DNA from 2 places in the Alkalibacter saccharofermentans DSM 14828 genome. Region 1 is predicted to be linked to the other one. Evidence: predicted binding sites of a transcription regulator. Region 1 holds the regulator's gene; the other holds the start of a gene.
The links. The regulator Rex, encoded in region 1, represses fermentation and respiration genes when NADH is low (regulators of the CRP and FNR family bind a similar motif). The targets are predictions, from matches to a motif close to ATTGTTAANNNNTTAACAAT.
Positions count from the first base shown of each region.

Region 2: BUB93_RS01550 ((2Fe-2S) ferredoxin domain-containing protein) is a predicted target of Rex. The motif match lies at 5,776-5,795, and genes of this name have one in related genera.

Region 1 covers NZ_FQTU01000005.1:23,910-39,518, reverse strand. The annotation lists gene BUB93_RS04735 (ATP-binding protein) at 1-241, shown strand, start outside; gene BUB93_RS04730 (C-GCAxxG-C-C family (seleno)protein) at 235-681, shown strand; gene mnmA (tRNA 2-thiouridine(34) synthase MnmA) at 698-1,798, shown strand; gene BUB93_RS04720 (response regulator transcription factor) at 1,854-2,525, shown strand; gene BUB93_RS04715 (sensor histidine kinase) at 2,526-3,809, shown strand; gene BUB93_RS04710 (CapA family protein) at 3,839-5,086, shown strand; gene rimI (ribosomal protein S18-alanine N-acetyltransferase) at 5,083-5,535, shown strand; gene BUB93_RS04700 (TIGR01906 family membrane protein) at 5,532-6,224, shown strand; gene tsaD (tRNA (adenosine(37)-N6)-threonylcarbamoyltransferase complex transferase subunit TsaD) at 6,196-7,209, shown strand; gene BUB93_RS04690 (ferritin) at 7,558-8,067, shown strand; gene abc-f (ribosomal protection-like ABC-F family protein) at 8,113-10,032, opposite strand; gene BUB93_RS04680 (redox-sensing transcriptional repressor Rex) at 10,253-10,903, shown strand; gene glnA (type I glutamate--ammonia ligase) at 11,070-12,398, shown strand; gene BUB93_RS04670 (hypothetical protein) at 12,412-13,236, opposite strand; gene BUB93_RS04665 (ANTAR domain-containing response regulator) at 13,328-13,900, shown strand; gene BUB93_RS04660 (hypothetical protein) at 13,945-14,382, opposite strand; gene BUB93_RS04655 (DNA-3-methyladenine glycosylase family protein) at 14,489-15,373, shown strand; gene BUB93_RS04650 (DUF554 domain-containing protein) at 15,370-15,609, shown strand, end outside.
Region 2 covers NZ_FQTU01000001.1:311,839-327,447, forward strand. The annotation lists gene BUB93_RS01520 ((2Fe-2S) ferredoxin domain-containing protein) at 1-368, opposite strand, end outside; gene nuoE (NADH-quinone oxidoreductase subunit NuoE) at 371-856, opposite strand; gene pflB (formate C-acetyltransferase) at 1,370-3,604, shown strand; gene pflA (pyruvate formate-lyase-activating protein) at 3,621-4,355, shown strand; gene BUB93_RS01540 (4Fe-4S binding protein) at 4,421-4,930, opposite strand; gene BUB93_RS01545 (Crp/Fnr family transcriptional regulator) at 5,027-5,656, opposite strand; gene BUB93_RS01550 ((2Fe-2S) ferredoxin domain-containing protein) at 5,805-6,047, shown strand; gene BUB93_RS01555 (thioredoxin family protein) at 6,137-6,457, shown strand; gene BUB93_RS01560 (nitroreductase family protein) at 6,524-7,102, shown strand; gene mscL (large conductance mechanosensitive channel protein MscL) at 7,144-7,581, opposite strand; gene dnaJ (molecular chaperone DnaJ) at 7,714-8,859, opposite strand; gene dnaK (molecular chaperone DnaK) at 8,944-10,782, opposite strand; gene grpE (nucleotide exchange factor GrpE) at 10,805-11,368, opposite strand; gene hrcA (heat-inducible transcriptional repressor HrcA) at 11,355-12,410, opposite strand; gene hemW (radical SAM family heme chaperone HemW) at 12,519-13,655, opposite strand; gene lepA (translation elongation factor 4) at 13,670-15,478, opposite strand; gene BUB93_RS01600 (hypothetical protein) at 15,578-15,609, opposite strand, start outside.

The sequences.
Region 1 (15,609 bases):
ACTTAGAATAGGAATGGCAAAAATACTCGGGATAGATGGATTCCCTTTGATTTTGGATGAATCTTTTCTGCAATATGACGACGAAAGATTAAAAAGGGCTCTGGATATACTGATAGAAGAAAGCGAAAACAGGCAGATAATCCTATTTACGTCCCAAAACAGAGAAGGGGATGTCTTAAGGAAAACAAAATCTATATCCAATATAATAAATCTTAATGATCTGGAGGGATCGGTATGTTAAGTGAAAAGGCGGAAAAATACGTTGAAAGTGAATTTGCATACGGAGACGACCATAAGCTATACCACTACAACTGTGCAGAAACGCTTCTAAACAGCTGTAATGACGAATACTGTCTAGACCTTGACGCCAGGGCGCTGAAAATGATGGTTCCTTTTGGTGGAGGGTTTTACTGCGAAAAAGCATGCGGAGTGCTGACTGGAGCATTGGCTGCAGCAGGAGTCATGTACGCCCAGGACAAGCCAACAACCAACGAAAAGGTAAAAGCTTTTGCTCAAAAGTGGGTTGAAGCCTTCGAAAAGGAATTTGGGTCTACTGAATGCGTGGACGTCAAAAGAGACCATAAGCACGAGACGAAAAAATGCGGCCCTGTCATGATAAGGGGAGCGCAGATTTTTGAGGAAGTAGTAAAAGGATTTGAAGAAGAGTGGAAGGCAAAATAAATAGAGGGATGATTTAATGACAGAAAATAAAAAAACTGTAGTGGTGGGAATGTCAGGAGGAGTGGACTCCTCCGTGGCAGCATTGCTGCTTAAAAAACAAGGCTACAATGTCATCGGGATTTTCATGAAAAACTGGGAAGAGACGGAAGATGACGGAGCATGTACTGCAGAAGAAGATTACGAAGATGTCAGACGGGTATGCGACAAGCTTGAGATTCCTTATTATACGGTTAATTTCAGCAAAGAATACTGGGATAGGGTCTTTGCGTATTTTCTCGAAGAGTACAAGAGAGGCAGGACGCCAAATCCTGACATACTCTGTAATAAAGAAATAAAATTCAAGGCTTTTTTAGACTATGCCCTGAATGTTGCAGGCGCTGACTACCTGGCAACGGGACATTATGCAAAGATTCAGGAAAAGGACGGATATTGCAGGCTTCTTAAGTCAGAAGATAAAAACAAGGATCAGACCTACTTTTTATGTCAGTTAAGCCAGCAACAGATTTCAAAAGCCATGTTTCCCTTGGGAGATATCCCAAAAGAAGAAGTTAGAAAAATAGCTGCAGAAAACGGATTGCTAACGGCAGGCAAAAAGGATTCCACAGGTATATGCTTTATTGGAGAGAGGGACTTTAAAAAGTTTTTAAGCAGGTATCTGCCTGCAAAAAAAGGCGAGATTAAAGATCCAAAGGGCAACATCAAGGGCACTCATAACGGCCTTATGTACTACACCCTGGGGCAGAGAAAGGGACTGGGCATCGGTGGAGAAGGCACGGGAGAACCTTGGTTTGTATACAAAAAAGATCTTAATACAAATACCCTTTACGTAGTCCAAGGGGAGATGAACCCATTACTTTTCAGCAACGGCCTCATAGGCTCAAAGGTCAACTGGACGGCTAAAATTCCGGAAGGCAAAGACATAAGGCTTAAGGCCAAGTTTCGGTACAGACAGCAAGACCAAGACGTGGTCTTAAACGTATTGGAAGGCGGACGAATCAAAGTAATGTTCGACAAGCCTCAAAAGGCAGTCACCCCTGGACAGCAGGTAGTTTTATACGATGGGGATGAATGCCTTGGGGGAGCAGAAATAGACGAAATACTCTCAGGAAAGCCGTGAACCGAGTTTTACATATAAATAAAAGCTATACTCTTATAATACGAGGGGGCCCTATATGAAAATACTATTTGTAGAAGATGAAAAGAAGGTTACCGAAGCGCTGCAGGAGCTTTGCAAATTACAAAACATCCAATGCGACATAGCAAACGATGGAGAGGAAGGTCTCTTATACGCACTAAATCAGATTTACGATGTGATAGTGCTGGATATAATGCTTCCTGGCAAGGATGGCATTGAAATACTCCGGGAAATAAGAAAAAAAGGAAGCAAAACGCCGGTTTTGATGTTGACTGCAAAGGACACGGTGGAAGACAAGGTAAAGGGTTTGGACTCAGGGGCAGATGACTATCTGGTCAAGCCATTTTCCGCAAAAGAGCTTTTTGCCAGGATCAGGGCTCTCGGTAGAAGGATTGAATCAGATTATATGGAAAACGTCGTAGAGATAGGTAATTTTACCTTCGATTTGGACAATTTCATCGCCACTGTAGACGGAAATCCGCTGAAGCTTTCCTATAAGGAAGGACTTCTTCTTGAAATGCTCATCAAAAGGCCGGATCAAGTTTTCAGCAGAGAGCAGATATTAGACCGAGTCTGGGGCTTTGATGCAGAAGTCAACGAAAACAACATAGAGATATACATACATAATCTAAGGAAAAAGCTTAAGAATACAAATATTAAAATAGAAACATTAAGAAGCATAGGATACAAACTTAAGGTGATGGATTAGATGTTTAAAGAACTGTACAGAAAGCTTACAATAATGAACGCACTTATTCTGATTGCGTTTCTACTTATATTTTCATATTCCATAGTGGGGTTTTCAAACGCCGCTTTCAATTCCTCTGCAAAGAGCACGCTGGTGGAGCGCAAGGAACATATCGTATCGATGATATACAGATTCGACACCCTGGAAATAACCTTGCCAGATGAGACTCACTGGTCAGGGGGAAGCTCTCAGAGCGACTATTCTAGAATTGATTACGTGATATGGGATGAGGATCTGAAGCTTGCGAATTTAAGCGTTCTACGTGAGAATCTGATGGATCAGACATACGTATATGCCCAACAGGTAATGACCACAAAGAAGGACAGCTTTACAAGCATAACCCTTTCAGGGGTTAAATTCAGACTATATAGTTCCTATGTGGAAACACCAAACGGGAAAGGCGCTGTCGTTCAGGTTTATCAGTCCAGACTGATTGATGACCTTGTAACCAGGCAGATTTTTCTGGTAGTTATGGGCATAGGAGTTTTCAGCGTGATAATACTGATTTTTATCAGTGCCCACATGGCAAAAAAATCTCTTGAGCCTGTACGAAGGGCTTATGAAAGACAGAAGGAATTTATTGCAGATGCCAGCCATGAGCTTAGGACTCCCCTTACGATCATAAAGACCACCGCCGAGCTTCTAGGGATGAAGGAACAAGAAACGATTATGGAAAACTCCAAGTGGCTTGAGAATATATCCAGTGAAACTGAAAACATGAGCAAGCTTATACAAAATCTGCTCACCCTTGCTCAGGCGGACAACAATCAGATACCGGTTTTTATGGGCGACGTAGATCTGAGCAAGCTAGTCAGGGAGACAGGGGAGAAGTTTGAGCTCATCGCTAGGGACAAGGATATCGAATTTGAAAGCATAATTTCTGACAACGTTCATTTGACGGGAGACAAAGACAAGTTAAACCAGCTGCTGGTCATCCTGCTGGACAACGGCATAAAATACACCCCGGAGAAGGGAAAAATATCCATATCCCTGATGCATACAACGGACAAGGCTATAATAACGGTAAAAGATACGGGAATGGGAATATCAGAAGGAGATATCGACAAGATTTTTGAACGTTTCTACAGAGTGGACAAGGCCCGCTCTAGGGATCAGGGCGGCGCAGGGCTTGGACTGAGCATTGCCAACTGGATAGTCAGGGAGCACAAGGGAAAAATCAGTGTAGAAAGCGAACCTGACAAGGGAAGCAGCTTTATAGTTGAGCTGCCTAAGAAAAGAAAATAATAGCCAGCGCTTATGGAGGTTTTTAGCTCATGAAGAAATCAAAAAAGAAGACTATAGCATTTTTAAGGCTCGGGATAATACTCATAATCATCGCCGTTGGGGCTGTTGGGTTAACAGGGCTGTTCTCATCGGACCAAGAGGGAACGTCTCCTGAATTTGCCGTGACAATACCTGAGAGGGATTTTGTCAGGAGGGTATTGACGTCTCCAGAGGGAAAATATTTGGGGCGAAAGCAAGTGGCCTCGTTTACCTCGGTTGGAGATATTATGTATCATGGAACCCAAATCACAAACGCCTACGATTCTGCAAGAGGCGCTTACGACTTTGACGAGAATTTCATGCATGTGGAAAAGTTTTTCAATGCTGTAGACTTTGCAATAGGTAATTTTGAGACTGTAACTGCGGGAGGAACTCCCCAGGGATATCCTGTGTTCAATGCACCGGATGAGGTGCTGGACAGCATCAAAAATGCGGGATTCGATGTATTGACTACAGTAAACAATCATTCCCTGGATAAGGGAAGAACCGGCGTGCTAAGAACTTTGGAGCAAATAGAGGAACGAGGCCTTATTTCCACCGGCACCTTCAGTGAGCCGGAAGAGGAGATAACGGTTTTAGAAAGCGACGGAATAAGAGTAGGGCTCATCGCATATACCTACGGATTAAACGGCATGGACAGCCTTTTGACGCCTGCAGAGCTAAGCTATATGATAAACCGCATAGACGAGGATAAGATTAAGAAGGATATAAATAAAGCGAAGGACCAAGGCTGTGACATGATATTCGTATCACTGCACTGGGGAAATGAATATCAAATGTCCCCTACTTCTCAGCAGGAGCAGCTAGCTATGAAGATATTCGAATGGGGAGGGGACGTCATTTTGGGAAGTCATCCCCACGTGATTCAAAAATCCGAAATAATCAATGTAAACGGCGAGGATAAATTTATAATCTATTCTCAAGGCAACTTCATTTCCAATCAGAGAAGAGAGACCCTGCCTTCCATCAGTGCAAGAAATTATACGGAAGACGGCGTGATAGTTCAGATAAAAATAGAAAAGGATATGGTGACTGGGAAAACAGTTTTAAAAACCGTAAACTATACACCTACTTGGGTACATAGATACGAGTCCCAAGGAAGGCTCAGATATGAGGTGCTGCCTGTAAAAGATGCTTTAAATACCATGGACTTAACTGGACAGACAGCAGATAAACTGAGGCAATCCTATGAAAACACAGTTGGAAAGATGACGTATTACAACAGGGAGATTCGATGACAGAGAATAAGCCGGTAGTAATCCTGCCGATGAGAAGCGAACATTTGGATTCTGTCGTGGCATTGGAGCTTAGGTGCTTTAAGGTGCCTTGGACTAGAGATATGTTTGAAGAAGAGCTGGAAAATCCATTGGCAAGATACTTTGTAATCGTAACTGAAGGAGATATTGCAGGGTATGCAGGCATTTGGCATATTCACGGAGAAGGCCATATTACAAATATTGCTGTCGACGAGCCTTACCGAGGCAAGGGATTTGGGAAACAGCTGTTGAATAACTTGATTAAAAAGGGAGCTGCCGAAGGAATCGATACATTCACCCTTGAAGTAAGAAAAAGCAACGCCTCAGCTCTCGGCCTTTACATGAACTGTGGGTTCAAGGCCGCCGGAATAAGAAAAAACTACTATAGCGATAACGGTGAAGATGCGGTAGTGATGTGGAGGAAACCATGAGAGATAAGATAATAAAAATATTGGTTGTGTTGCTGGTACCTTTCGTAGTGCTCTTAACCAGTCTTGAAATAGTGGTAAAATCAGAGGGGTTCTTTTTGGAACAGTATGAAATCAACAATGTAGAGCAAGCCACCGGTATGGAAATCCAGGAGCTGATGAGGGTTACAGGTGAGATTCAGGACTATCTGTTCGGCAATAGAGACGACTTCAATATAACAGGCGTGATAAACTCCGTCGAGGGTGAGATCTTCAATGAAAGGGAGATCGTACACATGGAGGATGTCAGGGTGCTCTTTGACAGGGGGATAATTTTAAGAAACGCCGGTGCAGTGCTTCTTTTATTTATTCTTGCATATGGGGCATTTACCGGGAAGAAGTGGCTGCTAAAAAGCCTGCTGTATGCCGCAGTATCTTATTTTATCCTGTTGGTGTTGACTGCAGGGCTGCTATTTTACGATTTCAACAGGTATTTCAACCTGTTTCATGAGGTTTTCTTTTCAAACGACTACTGGATTCTCGATCCAAGGGACAGCGTGTTGATAAATATGGTGCCACTAAACTTTTTTATCAACATAGTTAAGAGGATATTGATAATTTCCTCAGGCGCCATGACGGCAATTTTATTATTTTATTGGATCATGCTAAAAAAAGAGGTGACAAATGAAAGACGTTTTAATATTGGGAATTGAAACATCCTGTGATGAGACATCCGCAGCCATCGTAAAAAACGGCAGAGAGGTTCTCTCCAATATAATTTATTCACAAATAGAAATACACCAGCCATTTGGAGGAGTTGTTCCTGAGGTTGCATCTAGAAATCATGTAAAAAAGATATCGTCAATAGTGGATATGGCCTTTAAGGAAGCAGGTATTGGATACAGTGACATAGACGCAGTTGCGGCCACCTACGGGCCGGGTTTGGTAGGGAGCCTGCTAGTGGGACTATCCTTCGGGAAGTCTTTTGCCTATGCTGCTAAAAAGCCTCTTGTAGGAATCAATCACATAGACGGTCATATCAGCGCCAACTATATCGGAAATGAAAGCGTAAAGCCTCCCTTTGTAACTTTGGTTGCTTCGGGAGGACATTCACATCTGATATACGTCAAAGATTACGACAGCTACGATGTACTAGGTCAGACGAGGGACGATGCGGCAGGTGAAGCTTTTGACAAGATAGCAAGGACTCTGGGTCTTGGTTACCCTGGAGGACCTGCAATAGACAAGGCAGCACTTGAAGGGGATCCTGATTTTGTACAGTTTCCAAGAGCATACCTGGAAGATGACAGCTATGACTTTAGCTTCAGTGGTTTAAAGTCTGCGGTGCTAAACTATCTGAACGGCATGAAGATGAAAAACATTAAATACAGACCAGAAGACGTCGCAGCAAGCTTTCAAATGGCTGTGGTAGAGGTTTTGACAGAGAAGACTATTAAGGCCGCGCTGGATTATAAGACTGATAGGGTTTGTTTGTCAGGGGGGGTTGCATGCAACAGCCTGCTTAGAAAAATGATGAGGGAAAAGTGTGACGCCCATGGTATCGCTCTTGATTATCCTGCCCCCAGTTTGTGTACAGATAATGCTGCCATGATAGCAGGAGCCGGTTATCACAAATACCAAAAAGGAGTTTTTGCCCCTGAAAATTTAACGGCAAAACCAAATCTTAAAATTGGGTGAGGGAGCATGAAAAGTTGTCTACACCCTGTTTGTAAACAGAATGTAAACGGACAGTAAAATGTGGATAAGTCTTTGAAAGGTCGAGAAATCAAGGTGGATAACTGGATGTTCTGTGGACAAGTAGGTGGATAACTGTGGAAAATGTTAATAACTCCATTGAAAACACTGAAAAAATTTAAGAATACTTAAAAGTGAAACCTTTAAAAATCAAGGGTTTTTGATGTCAAGAAAAACTTTATTGCAAATTAAATCAAAAAACAACCTGTGAATGGGCTTTTAAATGTTTGATAGGCAGCGGATGATGGTATATATAAATAGGTATAGTTTAAATTTAAGGAGGGCAATAATATGTTAAGCAAGAAACTTATTGATGAAATCAATGAACAAATAAAGTATGAATTCTTTTCGGCGCATTTGTATCTATCCATGGCTTCCTTCTGCTCGGAAAATGACCTGCCTGGTTTTGAAACCTGGTTCATAGCTCAAGCTGATGAAGAAAGATTCCATGCGATGAAATTCTACGGATTCTTAAACAGCAGAGGAGAAAAAGCGGTCTTAAAAGGCTTTGACGATCCAAAGGCTGATTTTGACGATATCGTAGACGTTTTTGCATATTCACTGGAGCACGAAAAATTCGTTTCCTCCAGAATATACCATTTAATGGATATAGCCCAGGAAGAAAAAGAATATGCCACCATAAGCCTTCTGAACTGGTTCGTAGACGAACAAGTAGAAGAAGAGGAGAGCTTCAGCACTTTACTGGCTCAGCTTAAAAAGATCAAGGGAAATCCTCAAGGTCTTCATATGTTGGACAGGGAACTAGGCTCAAGAGTCTTCACCCCTCCTGCAGCAGAGTAAGATAAATGAAACAATCCGGATCTTAAGATTCGGATTGTTATTTTTTTATGAACTTTCCTCAATTTCCATTTGTTTTACTGTCCAATCATCCATAAGCAGGGATAACTGTGATTTAGCAGATTCATAGTCCGAATTTATTTTGCAGGAATAGTCATAATCGTCGTAAAAGCCGTCAGAGCAAATGATTTTTTCCAGTTTAGAAATCTCTTCTTCCTTTACAATTATAGATTCTTCCAACCTGCTTATCTCTTTTTTAAGTGCTGCAAGCTCTTTTTTCTGCTTATTTTTAAGTTTTTTTTCCTGAACGATTTCAGTCTTTGTCTTCTCTGGCTGGCTGTTTTTTAAATCTTCAAGCATTTTTGCTTCCTGAGTCTTTTGGATGTAGTAGTCGTAGTTGCCCTCGTAAATCTCCAGATGGTTGTCCTTGAGCACAAATAGCCTGTTTACCGTCTTGTTTAAGAAGTATCTATCGTGAGAGACTATGAATAAGGTGCCGGTATAGTCAGATAAGGCGTTTTCCAGTACATCCACCGTAGGCATGTCAAGGTGGTTCGTAGGCTCATCCATGATAATGAAGTTGGCATCAGAGAGCATAGTCCTCGCAAGTGATACTCTGCTTAGCTCTCCTCCGGAGAGGACGTTTAGGGGCTTGAACGCGTCATCCCCATAAAACTTGAAATAAGATAGTATGTTGCGTATTTCACCTTCGTTTGCTTTGGGCCTGCAGTTCCATACCTCGTCCAATACCGTTGAATCCGGATCAAGTCCTGCATTATCTTGTCTAAAAAATGCGGGGATCACTTTTTGGCCCCAGTTGACTTGGCCACGATCTTGAGATAAATCTCCGTTGATTATTTTAAGCATTGTGCTCTTGCCGCTTCCATTGGCGCCTATGATGCCTATCCTGTCTCCTCGGAATACATTGAAGCTGATGGAATTGAACAGGTTGGAATCATAGCTCTTTGCCAGGTCATCCACTTCAAGCACAAGCTTAGAGCTTTGGATCTTAGGTTCAAATTTCATTGATACCTTGCGATTGTCGATAAACGGCTTGTCGCTTTTAGGCATCTTGTCCAGCATCTTTTCACGGCTGCGAGCTCTTTTAATGCTCTTCTCCCTGTTGAACTGCCTGAACTGCTTTATTATCTCTTCCTGGCGCTGTATCTCTCTTTGTTCCAGCTTGTATTGATGCAGCTGGCTTTCCAGGTTTTCCTGCTTCCTTCTGACATATTCGCTGAAGTTGCCGTTGTAACGGGTCAAGGTCTTGTTTTCAATTTCGAACACGGTGGTAACAAGTGAATCGAGAAAATACCTATCGTGGGAAATGATTATAAAGGATCCGCTGTAATTTTTAAGGTAGCTTTCAAGCCATTGGATGGTTTCTATGTCCAAAAAGTTGGTTGGCTCGTCCAAAAGAAGAAGCTGCGGGTTGGTGAGGATCATCTTTGCAAGGGATATCCTGGTTTTTTCTCCTCCGCTGAAAGCAGCGACAGGTCTGTCAAACTCTTCCGGAGCAAAGCCGAGTCCAATCAATATTCCACGGGCTCTGCTTTCGTATTCGTAGCCGGACATGTCTTCGAATTTTTCTGTAAGCTGAGCATATTTGTTTAGGAGACTTTCCACATCCCTGTCGTGATTTTTGGATATTTCAACTTCCATCGTCCTCATTTCACGCTCCATGTCGATTATGTGGTCAAATACCGATATGACCTCTTCGTATAACCGGTTGTCTTCATTTAAGCTGGATTCCTGGGAAAGATATCCGATAGACAGATTTTTGGCGTAGTCGATGCTGCCGCTGTCATAGGGGGTTATTCCTGCGATTATCTTGAACAGGGTGCTCTTTCCCGTACCGTTTTTGCCCACTATCCCTATTTTGCTGTTGTCATCTACCATAAAGCTTACATTTTTCAGCACGGTTTCCACGCCGAAGCTTTTTTCTATATTATTAGCACTAACTAGCATGATTTCCTCCAAGTTTGTTTTGCCTTTTTACTATCAATATATTACTATAATATTAGGGAATATTCAATTATACCTTTGTTTGATGGAATTGTATCCCAAGTTTGTATTCGGATTTGAAAAGTTAGTAAAAACACAATAAAATACAAAAACAAAAAATTGACAATAAAAATTCACATTGTTATAATTAAAATTATAGTTTTTATATGTGATCGAAAGGAGTATTGACATGCAGAGAAATTCAATAAAGGTCTCCATGGCTGTCGTTAGAAGGCTGCCTAAATATTATAGATACTTGGGAGATTTAATACACAACGATGTCATGAGAATATCATCAAAAGAACTCGGAAAACTTATGGGCCTTACTGCATCTCAAATACGGCAGGACTTGAATTGCTTTGGGGGATTTGGTCAGCAGGGATACGGTTATAACGTTATAGAGCTTCAAAAGGAAATTGGAAGCATACTGGGGCTTAGCAAATCGTATAACTGTGTTATTGTAGGTGCCGGAAACTTGGGACAGGCAATTGCCAACTATGAAGGATTTAAAAGAGAAGGATTTATTCTTAAAGCTATGTTTGACGTAAATCCGAGGCTTATTGGCAATACGATCAGAGACATCAAGATTCTGGATATTTTAGATCTTGGTGAATACGTAAAGAGCAATGATATACAAATAGGCATTATTTGTGTGCCTAAGGAGCACAGCCAAAGCGTAGCAGACACGCTTATAGAAAACAATGTAAAGGCAATATGGAACTTTGCACCGACAGATGTTTCCGTGCCGGATAATGTAGTAATCGAAAATGTAGCAATAAGCGAAAGCCTTTACACACTTACATATCTAATGAATGAAGACAGTTTAAACATTTAGATTCCTATTGACATCAAATGAAATTGTCTATAGAATGTATATCATAAACAAGTTTATACAAGACAATGACGTCTATTCAAGGAACATAGGATACCTGGGATAGGCGTTTTTTATATTTTTATATTTTACTCAGCTTATGAAACGAAATATAGAGGAGGCGCGTAATATGGCAATTACAAAAGACCAAATTTTACAAAATGCGAAGGATTTGGACGTGGAGTTCATTCACTTGCAGTTTACTGATTTAAACGGAGTTATGAAGAACCTATCCATCAGTTATGAACAGCTGGAAAAAGCATTGGATGGCGAAATCATGTTTGACGGATCATCCATTGATGGGTTTGTGAGAATCGAAGAGTCGGACATGTACCTAAAGCCGGATCTAAACACTTTCGTCGTATTTCCATGGAAGCCTCAGGTAGGCAGGGAAGCAAGGCTGATTTGTGACATCTACAATCCCGACGGCACGCCATTTTCCGGATGTCCGAGAAATATTTTAAAGAAAAAAGTAAAAGAAGCCGAGGATATGGGCTATACCATGTACGTAGGTCCCGAGTGCGAGTTCTTTCTCTTTGAAGTTGATGAAAACAACTATCCTACTCTTAAGACTCACGACAACGCAGGATACTTTGATCTTGCTCCTGTGGACTTGGGAGAGAGTGCCAGAAGGGACATGGTGGTAACCTTAAAGGAGATGGGCTTTGAGATTGAAGCATCCCACCATGAGGTAGCTCCTGGACAACACGAGATAGACTTTAAATATGCAGACGCTCTAGAGGCGGCAGATGACATCATGACATTTAAAATGGTGGTAAGGGTTATCGCTCAAAGACATGGATTGCACGCCACTTTCATGCCGAAGCCGATTTTTGGAATCAACGGCTCTGGGATGCACCTTAACCAGTCACTTTTCAAGGACGGAAAGAACGCATTTTATGATCCCGATGGGCCTTACGAGTTAAGCGACACAGCATACAAGTACATTGCAGGACTTATTAAGCATGCCAGAGGTATGGCAGCGCTTACCAATCCAACTGTAAATTCGTACAAAAGACTAGTTCCCGGTTATGAAGCACCTGTATATATTGCATGGTCGCCGAAGAATAGAAGCCCGCTTATAAGAATCCCTGCAAAACGGGGACCGTCAACCAGGGTGGAAATGAGAAACCCGGATCCGTCGGCAAATCCATACTTGGCTCTGGCTGCAAGCTTGGCTGCAGGTCTTGATGGTGTCAAGAACGACCTTGAGGCGCCGCCTCCGGTATTTTCAAATGTATATGAAATGGGCCTTAAGGAAAAAGAAGAACAGGGTATAGATTCTCTACCCGGCACTTTAAAAGAGGCCATTCAAGAGCTTCAGGCTGATGAGCTTCTCATGGAGACCTTAGGGCCACATGCGCAAGTTAAATACATCGAAAACAAGATGCAGGAGTGGGACAGCTACAGAACCAAGGTAAGCCAGTGGGAGCTTGATATGTACCTGACAACCATCTAAGCAAAAAAGCCGACTAATCATCGGCTTTTTCCATTTCGAAAGGAAATCTCCTTTCTCGGATGATATCTAAAAGTGAATTGATCTTTTCCTGGGTCCTTGTGGCCCCTGTGATTGAATCCAAGGGGGCGATCGAATCGTTTTGAATTATCTGATTGGTGTATAAACCGAACATTTCCCCAATAGACATCCCATAGTGCTGCTGGTATACTTCATCAAGATCCTCCATATCCTCCTTGGGCTCGTCGTTTTGGTTCATCTCGGTATACTGAACATCGATAATTACGTTGTTGACATATGTTATTGAAATTCTGCCCTTGTAGCCGTTGCTGTCGTACTCTCCGGCTTCATAGTAGATATCATCCATGGATATCAAAGAAGGATCGGTTAAGCCTCTCCTGGCGCTTAGGATTATGCTGTCTGAGAGTCTCTTGAAATAATTTCGCATGTCGGGAAAATCCCCGGTAGAAGGCAGGCTGTTAGTGCTCTGGTTTTTTATAAGGTTGGTGTAAAGGCGCAGATATAAGGCTTGGAGGTCTAGGTTGTGTTCTTCCTTGAAGGCTTCGAAATATTCAGCGTCGGATATTTTGTCCTTTCCATCCAAAGAAACCTCACGGTAATTTACCCGAGTGATGAGACCTTCTTTTACAGTGACAGTCATTTCAGGACGATAACCTTCGTTGTTGCCGTGCTCGAAGGAAGCAAAGTACTCTCCATCAGTCAGGACTGCAGACTGTTCAGGGAAAGGTATCTGGCCTTCGCTGTCATTTACATAGTCTTTTGAGCATGCTGAGAGCAATAATAATGGAATTAAAAGGATTAAAAAAAATTTTTTGGTCATAAATAACACTCCAAATATTTATTTTAGTAGATGAATGCTTTATAATAGAAGAAATTATATTAATTATAACATAAATAGGCAGGTAAAAAATATGATAATGGGTACTGTGATAATAGGTCTAACCAATAAAAAAACAGAGACTGCCGTTTTGGGCTTGATGAAAAAAAACGGTTTTCAAACGATAGAATTCGAAGAAGGCAATGCCTTGATTCGCGCTGCAAGATCGAGGAATGTAGATCTGATCATAATAGACGAAGAAATCAAAGGGTTCAGGACGTTAGATATTGTAAATACCGTTTACGCTGAAAAAATCTGCCCGGTCATACTCGTTACTAGCCAGCCAAGGGCGGACTTTACAGATTGGATTGAAAAGGGATGGATATTTAACTTTATAAACCAAGGAGTTGAGTCAAGCGAGCTCAATAAAATGGTAAAAGGGGCGATGATATTTGGTAAAAAGCTTGTAAGCCTTGAAAGCGAAATATTAAAGCTGAAGAAGACCCTTGCAGACAGAAAGACAATAGAAAGAGCCAAAGGAATAATCATGGAGATGAAGCACTGTTCTGAGGAAGATGCCTACAAATATCTAAGAAACACCAGCATGGAAAAGAAGGTAACTATAGAAAACCTGGCTAAAGCTATAATAAATAAATTTACAAAATAGAAAATGCCCTGATGGGCATTTTCTATTTTATGATCAAGGCAAGGTCAGTATTTTTCGTATTTTAAATCAGTCAGCTTCAAAAATGCCATTGCAGTTATCAAACCACATGGAATCAGTGGGATAAACTGCTTTAAAGCAAACCAAATGTACTCTTGATCGAAACTGATGTTGGGGATGTAAAATATCAGCTTGAAAATATTGATTGCCATGAACCAGATGCATATGAAATAATTTATTAAGACGCTGTCTTTTTGCATCCTGATCATCCAAATGCTTATGGCAAGTACCAATAGAGTCAGGATAAGTTGAACAAAGAATTCCACAACGGATGCGGTCTCGAGGGGAAGCTCCAGAAAGCTGTGAGTGTTATCAGCTATGAAATACTGCAAAAATTCAGCTGCATTCAACAGGGTGCTTGCTACGAGCAAAAAAATCAACAGAAGGCCATTTGTTATTGTTTTTAGGGTATTTTGAACGAACATCTTGAAACTCCTTTGTGAAAGTATTATGCTATGAAATATCAGCTTAATTATAACATAAGTTTTAGAAGTGTTGTTAAATTACATTCTCACGAGTGGGGGAAATACATTGTTAAAGGATTTTTCAGTAATAAATAATGAAATCCAAGCCAAGATAACTGAATTCGACCTGGTGCAGACTTTTGAGTGCGGACAGTGCTTCAGGTGGAATAAAGTTTACGAAAACGGGTATTTGGGAGTTTCAAGGGGCAGGGTACTTGAAATTGAACAGAAAGGTGACAGGTTCATATTCAGAGGCACGGACAGGGACGCCTTCGAGAATTATTGGATGGATTATCTTGACCTTAGGCGAGATTACGGAGAGATAATTGAGAAGGTCTCTACAGAAAAAAATATGATTAAAGCTACACAATACGGCAATGGCATTAGGATCTTGCTTCAAGATGAATGGGAAGCCCTGGTCTCCTTTATAATATCCAGCAACAACAATATAAAAAGAATTAAAAAAATAGTGGACGGTCTCTGCAGCATTTTTGGGAACCCGGTGGACTATAAAGGCCAAGTTCTCTTTACGTTTCCGAATCCTGAGGATATCTATGGATCAGGGTGTGATGATTTGGGGGATATAAAATGCGGCTACAGAGCCGGTTACATAATAGATGCAGTGGAAAAAGTGCACTTGGGTGAAGTGGACATAGGCTCCATCAGAAAAACGAATTATCAACAAGGAGCCAAAGAACTCATGAAAATAAAAGGGGTAGGGCCTAAAGTTGCAGATTGCGTCCTGCTCTACGGAGGAGCTAAATACGAAAGCTATCCGGTGGATGTGTGGGTAAAAAGAGTTACGGAAGCCCTTTACCTGAAAAAAGATTCAAAGCCTGATGAAATCAAGAGCATTGCCCGGGAAATGTGGGGGGACTTGGCAGGCTTTGCCCAACAGTATTTGTTTTACTATGCAAGAGAGAATCAATTAGAGACAGGAGAGGTAAAATGACCGGTAATATAGTAAATGCATTGGCCATAATAGCAGGGAGTATCTTTGGAGTTGCCTTTAAAAATAAAATAGCGGACAGATTCAGCGATCTCATGGTGGAGGCCTTGGCAATCAGCATAATGGTCTACGGGGTCAGTCAGGGAATAACCACTCAAAATCCTCTTATATTATTTGCGAGCATAGCGTTGGGAGCACTGATTGGAGAGGCAATTGATATAGAAAAAAAGCTTAACGAT
Region 2 (15,609 bases), on a different contig from region 1:
ATTATTGCATTTTCCAAAAGCACGCCTTCTTTTATGTGCTTTTGAACTATTTCTTTCGCTCTGTCTTGATCTACATGAGCATAAACTACAGATGGCTTGTCAGGGAATACAACTTCTACTATCGGTTCTTCTTCGCAGTATCCCATACATCCTGTTTGAGTTACACTGACGTTTGTAATATCTTCTTTTGCCAATTCTTCAATAAGAGTATTCATAGTTTCTCTAGCTCCCGAGGCGATACCGCATGTCGCCATGCCGACACGTAAAATGATTCTGTCTTTATCTCCTGAGGTAGCTCGAAGATTGAATGTCTTCTCTGCTTCTTTTCTTATTTTCATTAATTCGTCTAATGACTTGACTTTATTCATAATTATACCTCCTCAGAATACTCGATCAATATTTTGTTGACATCTTCCGGCTTGATCCTACCATAAACTTTTTCATTAACAATAACAACCGGAGCCAACCCACATGCACCTACACATCTAAGCCCGGCAATAGAGAATTTTCCGTCTTCAGAAGTCTCTCCGACCTTGATTCCAAGTTTCCTCTCAAATTCAGTTACAATCTTTTCTGCTCCCCTTACAAAGCAAGCGGTTCCCGTACATACATTGATTTGGTATTTACCCCTTGGTTCAATGGTGAAGTAAGAGTAAAAGGTAATTACCCCGTAAACTTTTGATGACGGTACATTTAACTTTTGTGATATAAAAAATTGCACCTCTCTTGGCAAGTAGCCAAAAATTTGCTGGGCTTTATGAAGCACGGAAATTAGCGCATCCTTTTTATCCGGTATAGCTTCGATAAATTGTTCCAGCTCATCATATTGTTCTTTTGTAAGCATACTGGTTTCCATACAAATCCTCCTCGTGATTGAATATAATTATATTAAAATATAATTTTCGAAAAACAAAAACTTAGTCATTGATTAAACAACATTGTTAATATTATATCACCTGTTGTCAATCTTGTAACAAATATTTGACTGTAACCGTATTCAAGTTTTTAAAAAAATAATAAAAACAATCAACTTGTCTATAATTATAACTCTAAACTCAACATTTTAAAACCATTATTGACAATACCCTGATGCTATCCGGGTTGTTTTCAATGATATTATTAACAAAATAACTCTAGAATTCATAAAATGAATTTTTTAAGTGCGCTTTTATAATAGGAAGGCATTATATGAATCTGTTCTGGAAAGTTTTTTAAATATTATTGAAATCCTTATCATTGTTTAATTCTTGTTTTTTCTGTTTCAATTATTTTCTGTATGGTATAATTTAAACATAAGACAGTCGGTGCCTAAAGGCGCTATAATTTTTAAGTATAAGTGTATACAGGATACAGTATCACTCGAAAGGAGATGTTCAACATGACATATTTAGATTTTAAAGGTGGTAAATGGTCTAAGGAAATCAATGTTAGAGATTTTATATTGAAAAACGTCACACCCTACGAGGGGGACGATAAATTTCTTTCTGGCCCTACTGACAGAACCAATCTCATTTGGGAAAAAATATCCCAGCTTCTGACTGATGAAAGAAACAACGGAGGCGTGCTGGATGTAGATACTAAAAACGTCTCAACCATTACGGCACATGATGCTGGATATATAGATAAATCAAATGAAGTAATAGTCGGGCTTCAAACAGATGCCCCCTTGAAACGAGCAATCATGCCTTTTGGCGGCATCAGGATGGTTCTTAAGGGATGTGAAGCTTATGGTTTCGACATCGACCCCTCCTTTGAGGAAATATTCACTATTTACAGAAAAACTCATAATGCTGGCGTATATGACGCCTATACCGAAGAGATGAGGACAGCAAAAAAAGCTGGAGTAATAACCGGTCTTCCGGATGCTTACGGGAGAGGCAGAATAATCGGTGACTACAGGCGGGTAGCACTATACGGAGTAGACAGATTAATAGAAGACAAGTACAATGAACTTGAACAGTGCAACGTCAATTTATCCGAAGAATCTTCTATCAGACTGCGCGAAGAGCTCTCTGAACAGATAAAAGCTCTGAAAGATTTGGTGAAGATGGGCTCTAAATATGGATTCGACCTTTCCAAACCTGCAAAAAATGCTACCGAAGCCGTACAGTGGGTGTACTTTGCCTACCTTGCTGCAGTCAAGGAGCAAAACGGAGCCGCGATGAGCCTTGGGAGGGTATCTAGCTTCCTTGATATATACATCGAGAGAGACTTGAAAAATCGTTTATTGACAGAAGAACAAGCCCAGGAACTTATGGATCAATTTGTAATCAAATTGAGAATAGTAAGATTTTTAAGAACCCCCGAGTATGACAATCTCTTCAGTGGTGATCCGACATGGGTCACTGAAAGCATCGGCGGGATGGCTACCGATGGCAGGACTCTGGTAACAAAAAGTTCTTTTAGATTCCTGCATACTCTTGAAAACCTTGGACCTGCACCGGAACCCAACATGACTGTTCTCTGGTCGGAAAAGCTACCTGTCAACTTTAAGAATTATTGCTCCAAGCTTTCTATAAACACCAGTTCCATTCAGTACGAAAGTGATGACATAATGAGAGATTACTACGGCGATGATTACGGTATAGCATGCTGTGTTTCTGCCATGAAAATCGGTAAACAGATGCAGTTTTTTGGAGCCAGGTGCAACCTTGCAAAAGCATTGCTATATGCGATAAACGGAGGAAAAGACGAAAAAACCGGTCTCCAGATTGGACCTGAATTCAAGGGAATTTCTACTGAATACCTTCGTTATGAAGATGTTATTAAAAGCTTTGATTCAACCCTTGACTGGCTAGCAGGCCTATACATCGATACGCTGAACATCATACACTACATGCACGACAAGTACTGCTACGAAAAGATACAAATGGCACTCCATGACAAGGACGTGCTCAGAACTATGGCTTGCGGAATAGCAGGACTATCAGTGGTGGCAGATTCCTTAAGCGCAATAAAACATGCCAAGGTAAAAACAATCCGGGATGAATCCGGCCTGGCAGTAGATTATGAAATAGAGGGAGATTATCCTAAGTTTGGCAACAACGATCCATTAGTAGATGATATCGCTTCGGATGTAGTCAAATTGTTCATGGATAAACTCAGAAAGCACAAAACTTACAGAGAGTCCGTACCTACGATGTCCATTCTTACGATAACATCAAATGTGGTGTATGGAGAAAAAACGGGCAATACCCCGGATGGCAGAAAAACCGGAGAGCCATTGGCCCCGGGAGCCAACCCGATGCATGGAAGAGACAAAAATGGTGCCCTTGCAGTTTTGAGCTCCATAGGGAAGCTTCCCTACGAACATGCTCAAGATGGAATTTCATATACTTTCTCGATTATTCCAAAGGCTTTGGGCAAGGATAACGATGATCGAATCAACAATATGACAGCTTTGCTTGATGGATATTTCGCAAATGGCGGCCATCATATAAATGTTAATGTGTTTGAAAAAGAAACCCTTCTGGACGCTATGGATCACCCCGAGAAATATCCTCAATTAACTATACGCGTTTCAGGTTATGCTGTAAACTTCATCAAGCTTACTAGAAAGCAACAAATAGATGTAATAAACAGAACGTTCCACGAAAAAATATAAACGGGAGTTGATCCTGGTGAAAGATTCAATTAAAGGAAGAATCAGCTCTGTAGAGTCCTTTGGGACGGTTGACGGCCCTGGAATACGATATATCGTATTCCTTCAAGGCTGTCCTCTAAGGTGTCTTTACTGCCACAACAGAGATACCTGGGATCCCAAAGGCGGTAAAGAAACTACAGTAGACGAGGTTTTCAATGAAATACTAAAATATAAAGACTATTTTCGCTTTTCAGGTGGAGGGGTAACTGTATCTGGGGGAGAGCCTACGCTACAGGCAGATTTTGTAACGGAACTATTCAAAAAATGCAAAGAACATGACATCAATACTGCCCTGGACACCTCTGGATTTGCGGACACCGAAAAGCTCCAAGAGTTATTAAGCCTAACTGATCTTGTTCTCCTAGACATAAAACAGACAGACGAAAACAAGCATAAACAGCTGACCGGCGTAGGACTTGATAAAATCCGGCGCTTTGCTGCCTATCTTAAAGAAAAAAAAATTCCAGTATGGATTCGATATGTTCTAGTTCCGGGATATACAGACGACATCAAAGACTTAAAGGAAGCATCTGAATTCATATCCAGACATGATAATGTTCAAAGAGTCGAGGTTCTTCCCTACCACAGCATGGGACAGTGCAAATGGGAGGAGCTTGGAGATGATTACAAGCTAAAGGGCATTGTAACTCCTAGCCAAGAAGACGTAGATAAAGCTCAAAATATTTTGTCAGCTGGCCTAAAAAGAGATTAACGTTTAAAAAGCAACCTGTGAAGGTTGCTTTTTAAATAGTTGAGCCGAAATCAATTGCTTGGACTTTAGCTTTTAACAGTATCATATTCCGGTTTTTTATTTACAAACTTCTGATCTATCAAATACGCTCCATGTCCCATGGGGCAGATCTGACACCAGCTCCTTGGCTTGAATATAATCCCCATTAATGCTCCAATCAAAAATGACATAAACATCATCCTAAATAAAATTGTAGCGATTTCGGTAAATCCTCTACCTCTCAGAGCCATCATTACAGTAAATACCGAAGCCATGAGGATCAATGCTGCATTTTTCACCTTTGTTGTTCGCCATGATTTCGGCAAAGGATTATTCATGGATATCTTAGGCAGGAACTTGCCAAAAAAAGATCCTCTCGGGCAAACTTTAGAACAGTGAGCTTTTCCGTGGCCTTTAAAGGCAAGAAAAATAGGATGTCCCATACAGACAAGCCCTAATATGCCAAAACGATGATCGATAAATGACAACACGAAGAAACCTATAATAATTACGTAACTCCAAGACTGAATATTTTTAATTTTTTTTGTACCCTTCATAATTCCTCCAGAAATTTATATTTTGTTAAGCTTATTTTAACTGGACTCATTATGTTTTTATGTGATTTTTGTCACATTCAAAGGACTGAATTAAATTTATTTTAAAAATATCCTTCCTCGTCTTAATTCTATCTTGTCTTCCATTTGAAGCTTTTTCAGATTTCTAGTCACTACTTCCCTAGAAGTTCCAATGTCGCCTGCAATTTTTTCGTGAGTAGCAACAACTATATTATGCGTATCCTTATGATTGGATAAGTATTCTTCCAATCTGGTCCTTACATCGTAAAGGGCTGAAGCTTCAACCTGCTCATATGCAGTAATCAGTTTTGTCGTCAGCTGTCTGAATATATATTTTTGGATAATCTCATCTCGATGGTAAAGGTCGAAGAATAAATCAGTCGGCATCACCATTATCCTGCTGTTCTTTTCCGCATAAGCGTTGAAGCTATAATCCATTTCGCTTAATATGCACATTGCCGCTAAAAGACAAACTTCTCCTTTGCCAAGGCGAAAAAGCGTCTTCTCTTTTCCGTCTTCAGTGGTTCTATAAAACCTTATGCTTCCTTCCAAAATGAAGGGGACACCATAGCATCCTTCTCCTTCCATTTGAAGAAACTGACCTTTTTCTACAACTTTAATAACTGCATGTCGGAATATCTCCGACAGTTGACTATCTTTTAAATGGGAAAGCATTTCAAAAGTTCGCTCAAATTCTTTTTTTGACATCAAATCACCTCACGAAATCATTCTACACCATATACTATCGGCAATCAAATTTGAAAAGGTTTACCGTCTATTGATCTCTTGACCTTTCATCTTCATAAGAATAAAATAGTACTGATAGTTTCGTTAATATATTAACAGGAGGTGCATTATGCGCACTATTAAAGTCTGCGTTGGAAATACTTGTCACTTGAAAGGATCTTATAAGGTTTTGTCAATAATTCAGGAATATGTGAAGGCTAATCGTCTTTCTCACGAAATCGAGCTTCGGGGCACATTTTGTCTCGGTCGTTGCACTGAAGGAGTGTCCGTACAAATAGATGAAGGAGAGATCTTTTCTGTAACTCCGGGAACCGCTGAAGATTTCATAGGTAATATTTTACAAACAGCATAACCAAAAATGCAAACCCAAATTTATATTAAGTATTTATGTCTTTGATTTGCGGTGTTTTTTTATTAACCTTAAACTGGGAGGCTGAGAAAATGAAACAGTTTAGAGATATCTCGGATATTAAAGAAGCCATATGCCAAGATAATTTTTTTATACTGGTATTTTCATCAAGCAACTGCAACGTTTGTATCTCGGTTAAGGAAAATATCCAACATCTTCTTAATAAATATCCATATTTAAATTTTTATCAGGTTCCCATAGATGAACTTCCTGCTGCTAGCGGAGATTTTTTGGTCTTTACCGTCCCAACTGTTGCGCTTTTTCACCAAGGCAAAGAAGTCTACAGGGCATCTAGATTCATTCCATTTAAAGAACTGGAAGATAAAATTCTTTTTTATAATGAGAACCTATGATTTGTGTTATCCGAAAAGTTTCTGTATAATATAACATATAAAACAACTTCAGCTGGGAGGATTTGGATGGATAAGCGGAGCTTTAAATACGATATCATGCCGGAAATCAAAAGCCGTTGGTCTTCAAGAGCTTTTTCTGATAAAAAAGTTGAAAATGAAGAAGTAATGGCAGTGCTAGAAGCAGCATCTTTTGCTCCCTCTTGCTTCAACGAACAGCCCTGGCGCTTTATTCTTGCAGATACTGAAGGCAAAAAACAAAAGATTTGCTCTTTGCTATACGATGGAAATAAAAGGTGGGCATGCGATGCCCCTGTTTTGTTGCTCCTTCTCTCTTACAAGTATTTTGATTCCAACTCCAAGGATAATTACTGGCATATGTTCGATACTGGCACAGCCTGGGGTTATCTAAGCCTTGAAGCATGGAGGCGTGGACTTTTGGTACATGCTATGGGAGGATTCAGTAGAAAAAGAACCCGTGAAGAGCTCAAAATCGACGATGATTACGATATTGTAACCATTATAGCAATGGGCTACCCCGGCAATATGTCCAGATTACCGGAGGATCTGCAAAAGAAGGAGCATCCTGGGGTAAGAAAACCTGTAGAATCTCTTATAATTGAAATGGATGAAAGCTTGCCTAAATGATGTTATAAAACCTTGCCGTTATTGGCAAGGTTTTATTCTTTCTATTCAATAACAGATGTACAATGTGGACATCTGGTTGCATCGATATGTACCTCTTCAAAGCAAAAACTGCATTTTTTTGTAGTTTCAGGTGCTGGCGCCATTTCCTCTTTCCTTTTCATTTTGTTTAACTGCTTAATCACCATGAAGATTGCAAATGCAATTATTAGAAAATCTACAATATTATTTAAAAACAATCCATAATTGAGCGTCAATGCCCCTGCAGTTTGAGCTTCTTCCAAAGTAAGATATTGACCTTCTCCCAACACCACGAACAAATTGGTGAAATCAGTATCCCCAAGCAATACCCCAATAAGCGGCATAATCATATCATTTACCAATGAAGTCACTATCTTACCAAAGGCCCCGCCTATTATTATACCTATTGCCAGGTCTACCATGTTTCCTTTGAGGGCAAATTCTTTGAATTCCTTTATCATTTTGATTTCCTCCTTCATGGTTCATAATATTAACAACATATGATATCTATATACATTTATTATAACTCATTTCCAAAACAAAAGAATAAAAAACTGTTGCATATGCTATTTAAGCATCTGCAACAGTTTAAATCAGTTGAAATATTTTTTTACCTTGTCCCAAAAGCTTTTGCCTTGTTCGTGAATTTCGTGCTCTCCATCGACTTCAGCAAATTTTCTAAGCAATTCCTTTTGCTCATCATTTAGCTTTTTAGGAATTTCGACCTTGACTTTTACGTACTGATCGCCTTTTCCGTAACCCATGGGATTAGCAACTCCACGCCCCTTTAGTCTGAAGGTCTGGTGGGATTGTGTTCCCTCAGGTATCGTAAATTTAATTTGTTCTATCTTCTTTTTCTTTTCGTTCAATGACGGAATCATTATCTCGTCCCCCAGAGCAGCCTGAACAAATGTTATCGGAATTTCACAAAATATGTTCGTCCCTTCCCTTTCAAAGAAAGGATGGGATTTGACGCTAATATATACGTAGACATCTCCTCTTGGCCCACCTAAGGTTCCCGGTTCTCCTTCTCCCCTTAAAGGAAGAACGTTGCCGTCCTCGACTCCTGCAGGAATGTTAATTGATATGGACTTTTCTTTCCTCTTTGTCCCTTTTCCACCACATGCCTTACAAGGCTTGGAGACAATCTTTCCTTCTCCGTGGCACTTATCGCATGTCTTTACAGTCTGCATGACTCCAAAGGGAGTCCTTTGATTCACTCTTACTTGTCCTGATCCGTTGCATTTGTCACAGGTCTTAACATCACTTCCGGATTCTGCTCCGGAACCGTGACATACCTCGCATTCTTCATCTCTTGATATCTTAATATCCTTTTCTACGCCAAAAACTGCCTCTTCGAAGTCAAGTGTTATGCCGACCTTTATATCCGGACCCTTTTGGGGCCTTCTAGATCTACTTCCCGAAAAGCCTCCGCCAAACATATCGAATATATCGCCAAAGATATCGTCAAATCCGGCACCGCCGCCAAATCCGCCGAATCCACCGGCACCATTTCCCATGCCTGCATGCCCGAATTGATCGTATTGTGAGCGCTTAGATGAATCGCTTAAGACTTCGTAAGCTTCGTTTACTTCCTTGAAGTTTTCCTCTGCTTCTTTGTCTTCGGGATTTCTATCCGGATGGTACTTCATTGCAAGCTTTCTGTATGCTTTTTTTATCTCATCCTCAGAGGCACCCTTGCTGACTCCCAGGACCTCATAATAGTCTCGTTTGCTCATATTTTCTCTCCTTGCGTTAAATTCAAGGTTTCATCATATCATAAACATGCAACCAAAGCAATTGCCTTGGTTGCGGGTTTAATGCTATTTGTTTTCATCCTCATCGTCTACAACTTCATAATCTGCATCTACTACGTCATCAGCATCGTTTTGAGCCTCTTGTGCTTCGCCTTGCGCTCCCTGAGAAGCCTGTTCATAAAGCTTTTGTGCTATTGGATGGAAGACTTCGTTAAGTGCTTCTGTCGCTTTTCTAATAGCCTCTACATCAGAACCTTCCATTTTTTCTTTCAGGTCCTTAACTGCATCTTCAACTTTTTGTTTTTCATCAGCAGCTACTTTATCTCCCAAGTCCTTAAGAGACTTTTCAATCTGATATATCGTAGAGTCAGCAGTATTCTTAACTTCTACCTCGTCTTTTTTCTTCTTGTCCTCTTCAGCAAATTTTTCTGCTTCTTTTACTGCTTTTTCTATTTCTTCATCACTCATGTTTGTAGAAGATTGAATTACCACATTTTGGGATTTTCCTGTTCCTAAATCCTTTGCGCTTACGTTTACTATTCCGTTAGCATCGATATCAAATGTTACTTCAATCTGCGGGATTCCTCTTGGTGCCGGAGCAATTCCTGCCAGTTGGAATCTGCCCAAGGTTTTGTTATAAGATGCAATCTCTCTTTCCCCTTGTAGCACGTGTATGTCTACTGCGGTTTGATTGTCAGCGGCAGTAGAGAATATTTGACTCTTCTTTGTTGGTATGGTCGTGTTTCGCTCGATAAGCTTAGTGAATACGCCACCCATGGTTTCAATCCCAAGTGACAAAGGAGTTACATCAAGAAGCAATACGTCTTTTACTTCTCCTGCAAGTACTCCTGCTTGAATCGCAGCACCGATAGCTACGCATTCATCCGGATTGATTCCCTTGTAAGCATCTTTTCCTGTAATTTTCTTTACAGCTTCCTGTACAGCAGGAGTTCTTGTTGATCCACCAACAAGGATTATCTTGTTAATCTTATCTGCTTCAAGCCCGGCATCTTTCATAGCGCTTTTAACCGGACCTATTGTTCTTTCCACCAGGTCTGCTGTCAACTCATCAAATTTCGCTCTGGACAAGGTCACGTCCAAGTGCTTAGGCCCTTCCTGTGTTGCAGTAATAAATGGAAGGTTTATATTAGAGCTCATGACTCCTGAAAGCTCGATTTTCGCCTTTTCTGCGGCTTCTTTAAGTCTCTGCAAGGCAATCTTGTCATTTCTTAAATCTACCCCATTTTCCTTCTTGAACTCTTCTGCAAGATAATCAATGACTCTTTGGTCAAAGTCGTCTCCTCCAAGATGGTTGTCACCATTGGTCGCGAGAACTTCGAATACTCCATCCCCTAGCTCAAGTATTGATACGTCGAATGTTCCGCCGCCTAGGTCATAAACCATTATCTTTTGGTTCTCTTCCTTATCAAGGCCATATGCCAACGATGCGGCAGTCGGCTCATTTATGATTCTTAATACTTCTAATCCTGCTATCTTTCCAGCATCCTTAGTTGCCTGTCTTTGACTGTCGCTGAAATAAGCCGGTACTGTTATAACTGCTTTAGTCACCTTTTCTCCCAAGTAGGCTTCAGCATCAGCCTTAAGCTTTTGAAGAATCATTGCAGAAATCTGTTGCGGGGTATATTCTGTTCCATCAATGGTTACCTTATGGTCAGTTCCCATCTCTCTTTTAATAGATGCCACTGTCTTGTCAGGGTTTGTGACCGCTTGCCTCTTTGCAACCTGGCCTACCAATCTTTCTCCATCTTTAGTAACTGCAAGAACTGATGGCGTGGTCCTGTTTCCTTCAGCGTTTGGAATTACAACAGGCTCTCCTCCTTCAAGCACAGCTACGCAAGAGTTAGTTGTACCCAAGTCAATTCCTATAATTTTTTCTTTTCCCATATTCTATTTCCTCCTATCAATATCAGCTTTTTTTGCAAATCTTGACCATCGCTGGTCTGATCACTTTCTCTTTAAATGTGTATCCCTTTTGGAAAACTTCAATAATTTGATCTTCTTTATGCTCATCAGAATCTTCCACCGTAACCCCATGGTGCAGGTTTGGATCAAACTCTTGATTTTCGCACTCTATTTCACTTAAGCCTTCCTTGGCAAGCACGTCTTTGAGTTGAGTCAAAACCATCTTAACACCGTTTGCATATTCGTCTTCAATCTTGCTTTTCTCGAGGGATGATACCGCTCTTTCAAGATTATCCAAAACCGGCAAAAGATTCGATGAAAAATCCTCTAATGCATATTTGTATATTTCATCTTTCTCGCGAATTGTGCGCTTTCTAAAGTTGTCAAAATCAGCTTGGAGACGAATCAATTGGTTTTGAAGGCTTTCATCTTCTTTATTTTCTTCGGCTGGTTTTTCTTCAACCGACTCCCTTTGATCATCTTGAGCCTCTTGCTCCTGATTTTCTTCCAAATCTACCTTTTCGTCATTAAGTGCTTCATCATTATTTTTTTCATTATTCAAAATCATCACCCTTTGCTATTTCTTCTTTGTTCAGTTGCTTGTTAAGTTCTGAGCTTAAAAAGTTCATGACAGATACCACATAATCGTAATTCATCCTAACCGGCCCTACAACGCCAATGCTTCCTATGTTTTTGCCGTTCAAGCTGTAGGTGGCTGTTATCAGGCTGCATTCCTTGAATTCATTAACTGTATTTTCAGATCCGATGATGATGTTTAGTGACCCTTTGCTGACTTGAGTTAAAAGCTCTGCTATCTTATTTTTCTTTTCGATAAGATCTAAGAATCCCTTAGCCTTTACTATATCGAAAAACTCCGGATAATTAAGTATGTTGGTAACACCATTGGAATATACGGAATTTTCCTTCCTATTTAGCAAAACTTCTTTAAACATAGGAACTACTTCCTGTAGCAATTCGTTTTCCTTTAGCGTCAAGTCATTTATCTTTTGGGTAAGGTCTTTTCCAATGTTCTCGAATGAAGACCCTTTTACTATGTGGTTCAATATGTTGTTTAACTTATTAAGCTCTCCGTCAACAACCGTTTTGCTAAGCTTAAGCTCGTAATTTTTGATTATGTTTTCTTTGGTAACCACTACCATCAATACCCTTTCGTCTTCAATGGGCACTAATTGTACATGCTTACAGTTTAGGGTATCCATTTCGGGCAACGATACTATAGATGTATAACTGGTAAGCTGTGCGATGACCTTTGCCGTGTGCTTGATGGCTTTGTCAATTTCCTCAACGTATTGGCTGTATCCATCTCTAATTTCGTTTTTAAGCCCTTGATTCAGATTGCTTATTTTCATCAGCTCATCTACATATAGCCTGTATGCCTTTTGGGAAGGTATTCTTCCTGCTGATGTATGGGGCTGGATTAACAGGCCCATTTCTTCAAGATCTGACATCTCATTTCGGATTGTAGCCGCGCTTATTCCGAGATTATATTTTTTTGCGATCGTCCTTGAACCTATAGGCTCTGCTGTCTCGATATAATCTCTAATTATGGAATTTAAGATTTTTAATTTCCTTTCTCTTTTATCATCCATGTTATCATCTCCATTGTTAGCACTCTTTGACTATGAGTGCTAAGCTAATATTAAAATAACATCTAATCGACCTTTTGTCAATAGGTTCTGAGTATCTTAAAGTTCTAATTAAGACTTGATAAATTCTCCAAATACTCTATTCGCAAAATCCAAGCCTTTTAAGCTTAACTTGATTTTTCCATCCGTCTTTTCCAGCAATTCTTCTTTTATCAGCTTTTCTATCTCAGTTCCGTAGTCATCCCATATTGAAGAAGCAAACCTATCCCCGTAATCCTGACAGTTTACCCCCTGGATTTTTCTTAGACCTAAAAACATAAATTCTTCTTTGAGATTTTTAAGCTCTATTCTTTCTGTTTCTTTAATTACCGACTGAAAACCATTTGCTTTTTCGATGTATTCTTTCATATCCGAGATATTATAAAAACGGCAGTTGTCTGAAAAAGAGTGGGCGCCAAGCCCCAATCCCACATAATCATCTAGATTCCAGTAGACCATATTGTGTCTTGAGCTAAATCCGGGCAGAGCAAAGTTTGATATTTCGTAATGGATATAACCCGCTTTAGCCAAGCTCTCTATTAACATATGATACATTTCTCGCTCTAAGTCTTCATCCAATTTAAAACTCCCTGACAAAGCCTGCTTGTATAAAGGCGTGCCTTCTTCAAGAACCAGTCCGTAACAGGACAGATGTTCAGGCTTTAAATCAAGTATCTTCTTAAGTCCTTCTTTGAACCCTTCCAGCTTTTGGCCCGGCAGTCCCATCATCAAGTCTATGTTGATGTTTTTTATGTTTAAGTTCCTTAGGAGATTATAGCTTCCTTCAAAATCATTGTATGTATGAATTCTTCCGATTGATTTTAATACATCGTCGTCAGTGCTTTGAAGACCAAGGCTGAACCTATTAACGCCGCTTTTTACATAAGAAGCTATCTTTTTTCTGTCAAGAGTCCCCGGATTTGCCTCTATAGTTATTTCTGTATCTTTTTCGATATTAAAGTCATGCCATAGTTTTGACATAATTTTCTCTATATAAACAGGCTCTATAGATGTAGGAGTTCCCCCTCCTATATAAATGGTTTTTATCTTTCTGTTCTCGATGTATCGACTTTTTGCATCAATTTCATTTAAAAGGGCAGAAGTATACGCTTCTGCCCTTTCTTCTTGCCCTGAAAAAGATAAAAAGTCGCAATACGAGCACTTTTCCCTGCAAAAGGGAATATGTACGTATATGCTTGTGTTTTTCATTTTATTCACCTTGCTTAAGAGTCCAGCTTCAGAACGGACATGAATGCCTCTTGGGGAACCTCTATGCTTCCCACCTGACGCATACGTTTCTTCCCTTCCTTTTGCTTTTCTAAAAGTTTTCTCTTTCTGGATATATCCCCGCCATAGCATTTTGCAAGCACGTCTTTTCTCATGGCCCTGATAGTCTCTCTGGCTATGATCTTGCCTCCTATTGCCGCTTGTATTGGTATTTCAAACATTTGGCGTGGTATCGCTTCTTTTAGCTTCTCGCAGATCATTCGTCCTCTAGAGTATGCTTTGCTTTTATGCACTATGAAGGAAAGAGCATCAACCACGTCTCCGTTTAGCAGTATATCAAGCTTTACGAGATCCGATCTTCTGTAATCTTTCATATCATAATCAAATGACGCGTATCCTTTTGTCCTTGATTTAAGCACATCAAAAAAATCGTATATTATTTCATTTAGCGGAAGTTCGTATTCCAGCACGACGCGAGTTTCTTCCATATAACTCATCGTCTTGTATTCTCCTCTACGTTCCTGACACAAATCCATTATTGCGCCGACATACTCGGAAGGAACCATAATGGAAGCATCCACTATAGGTTCTTCCATAAAGTCGATTTCCACCGCAGGTGGTAGATTGGTGGGATTGTCTACCCACAACTCTTCGCCGCTGGTTTTTTTAACCTTGTAGATTACGCTTGGAGCTGTAGTTACCAAATCTATGTTGTATTCCCGTTCAAGCCTCTCCTGGATTATCTCCATATGAAGCAGCCCTAAAAATCCGCATCTGAAACCAAAACCAAGAGCTACAGAAGTATCCGGCTCAAACATCAGTGAAGCATCATTTAGTTGAAGCTTTTCCAGGGATTCCTTAAGGTCTTCGTATTTTGCCCCATCAGCTGGATATATGCCACTGTAAACCATGGGCGTAACCTTTTTATACCCCGGCAACGCTTCTTTTGCCGGATTTGACGCGTCTGTTATGGTGTCCCCTACCCTGGTATCCTTAACATTTTTGATGCTTGCAGTAACGTATCCTACGTCTCCGCTTACGAGCTCGTCAATGGGAAGAAGTCCTTTTGCGAATACTCCAACCTCGTCGACTTCAAAGGTTTTCCCCGTATTCATCATCTTTATTTTCATGCCTTTTTTCATTATTCCTTCTTTTACCCTGATTGATGCTATTACTCCCCTGTAAGAATCGTAGTAGGAATCAAAAATAAGAGCCTTCAAAGGCTGGTCGTCCTTATTTTCGGGAGCCGGCACTCTGTCAACTATTGCCTTTAGCACGTCTTCGATATTTAATCCTTCTTTTGCAGATATTAAAGGAGCATCATGTGCTTCGATTCCTATCAAATCTTCAATTTCATTTTTTACCATCTCAGGATCTGCTCCCGGTAAATCTATCTTGTTTATTACAGGTATTATCTCAAGGTTATTCTCTAGCGCAAGATAGACATTTGCCATCGTCTGCGCCTCAATTCCCTGAACTGCATCTACAACCAAAATGGCTCCTTCGCAAGCGGCCAAGCTTCTTGAAACCTCGTAAGTGAAATCTACATGCCCAGGGGTATCAATCAGATTCAAAAAATATTCGTCATTATTTTCATCCTTGTAAACCAGCCTTATTGCTTGGAGCTTTATAGTTATTCCACGTTCCTTCTCCAGATCCATGTTATCCAAAAGCTGATCAGACATTTCCCTGTCAGACAATAGACCAGTCTTTTGTATCAATCGATCGGCTAGTGTTGATTTTCCGTGGTCTATATGGGCTATTATGCTAAAATTTCTTGTTATTTCTTGTTTGTTAGGCGCCATTAAAATTCCTCCAAATATAAAATCTCATTATTACATTATATCAAAAACACAGCACTCTAACAATCAATATATTTATGCCCTGGATTTACCGAAACTGCACTAAATGTAAAATAGCATTCCTGCCAGTCCAC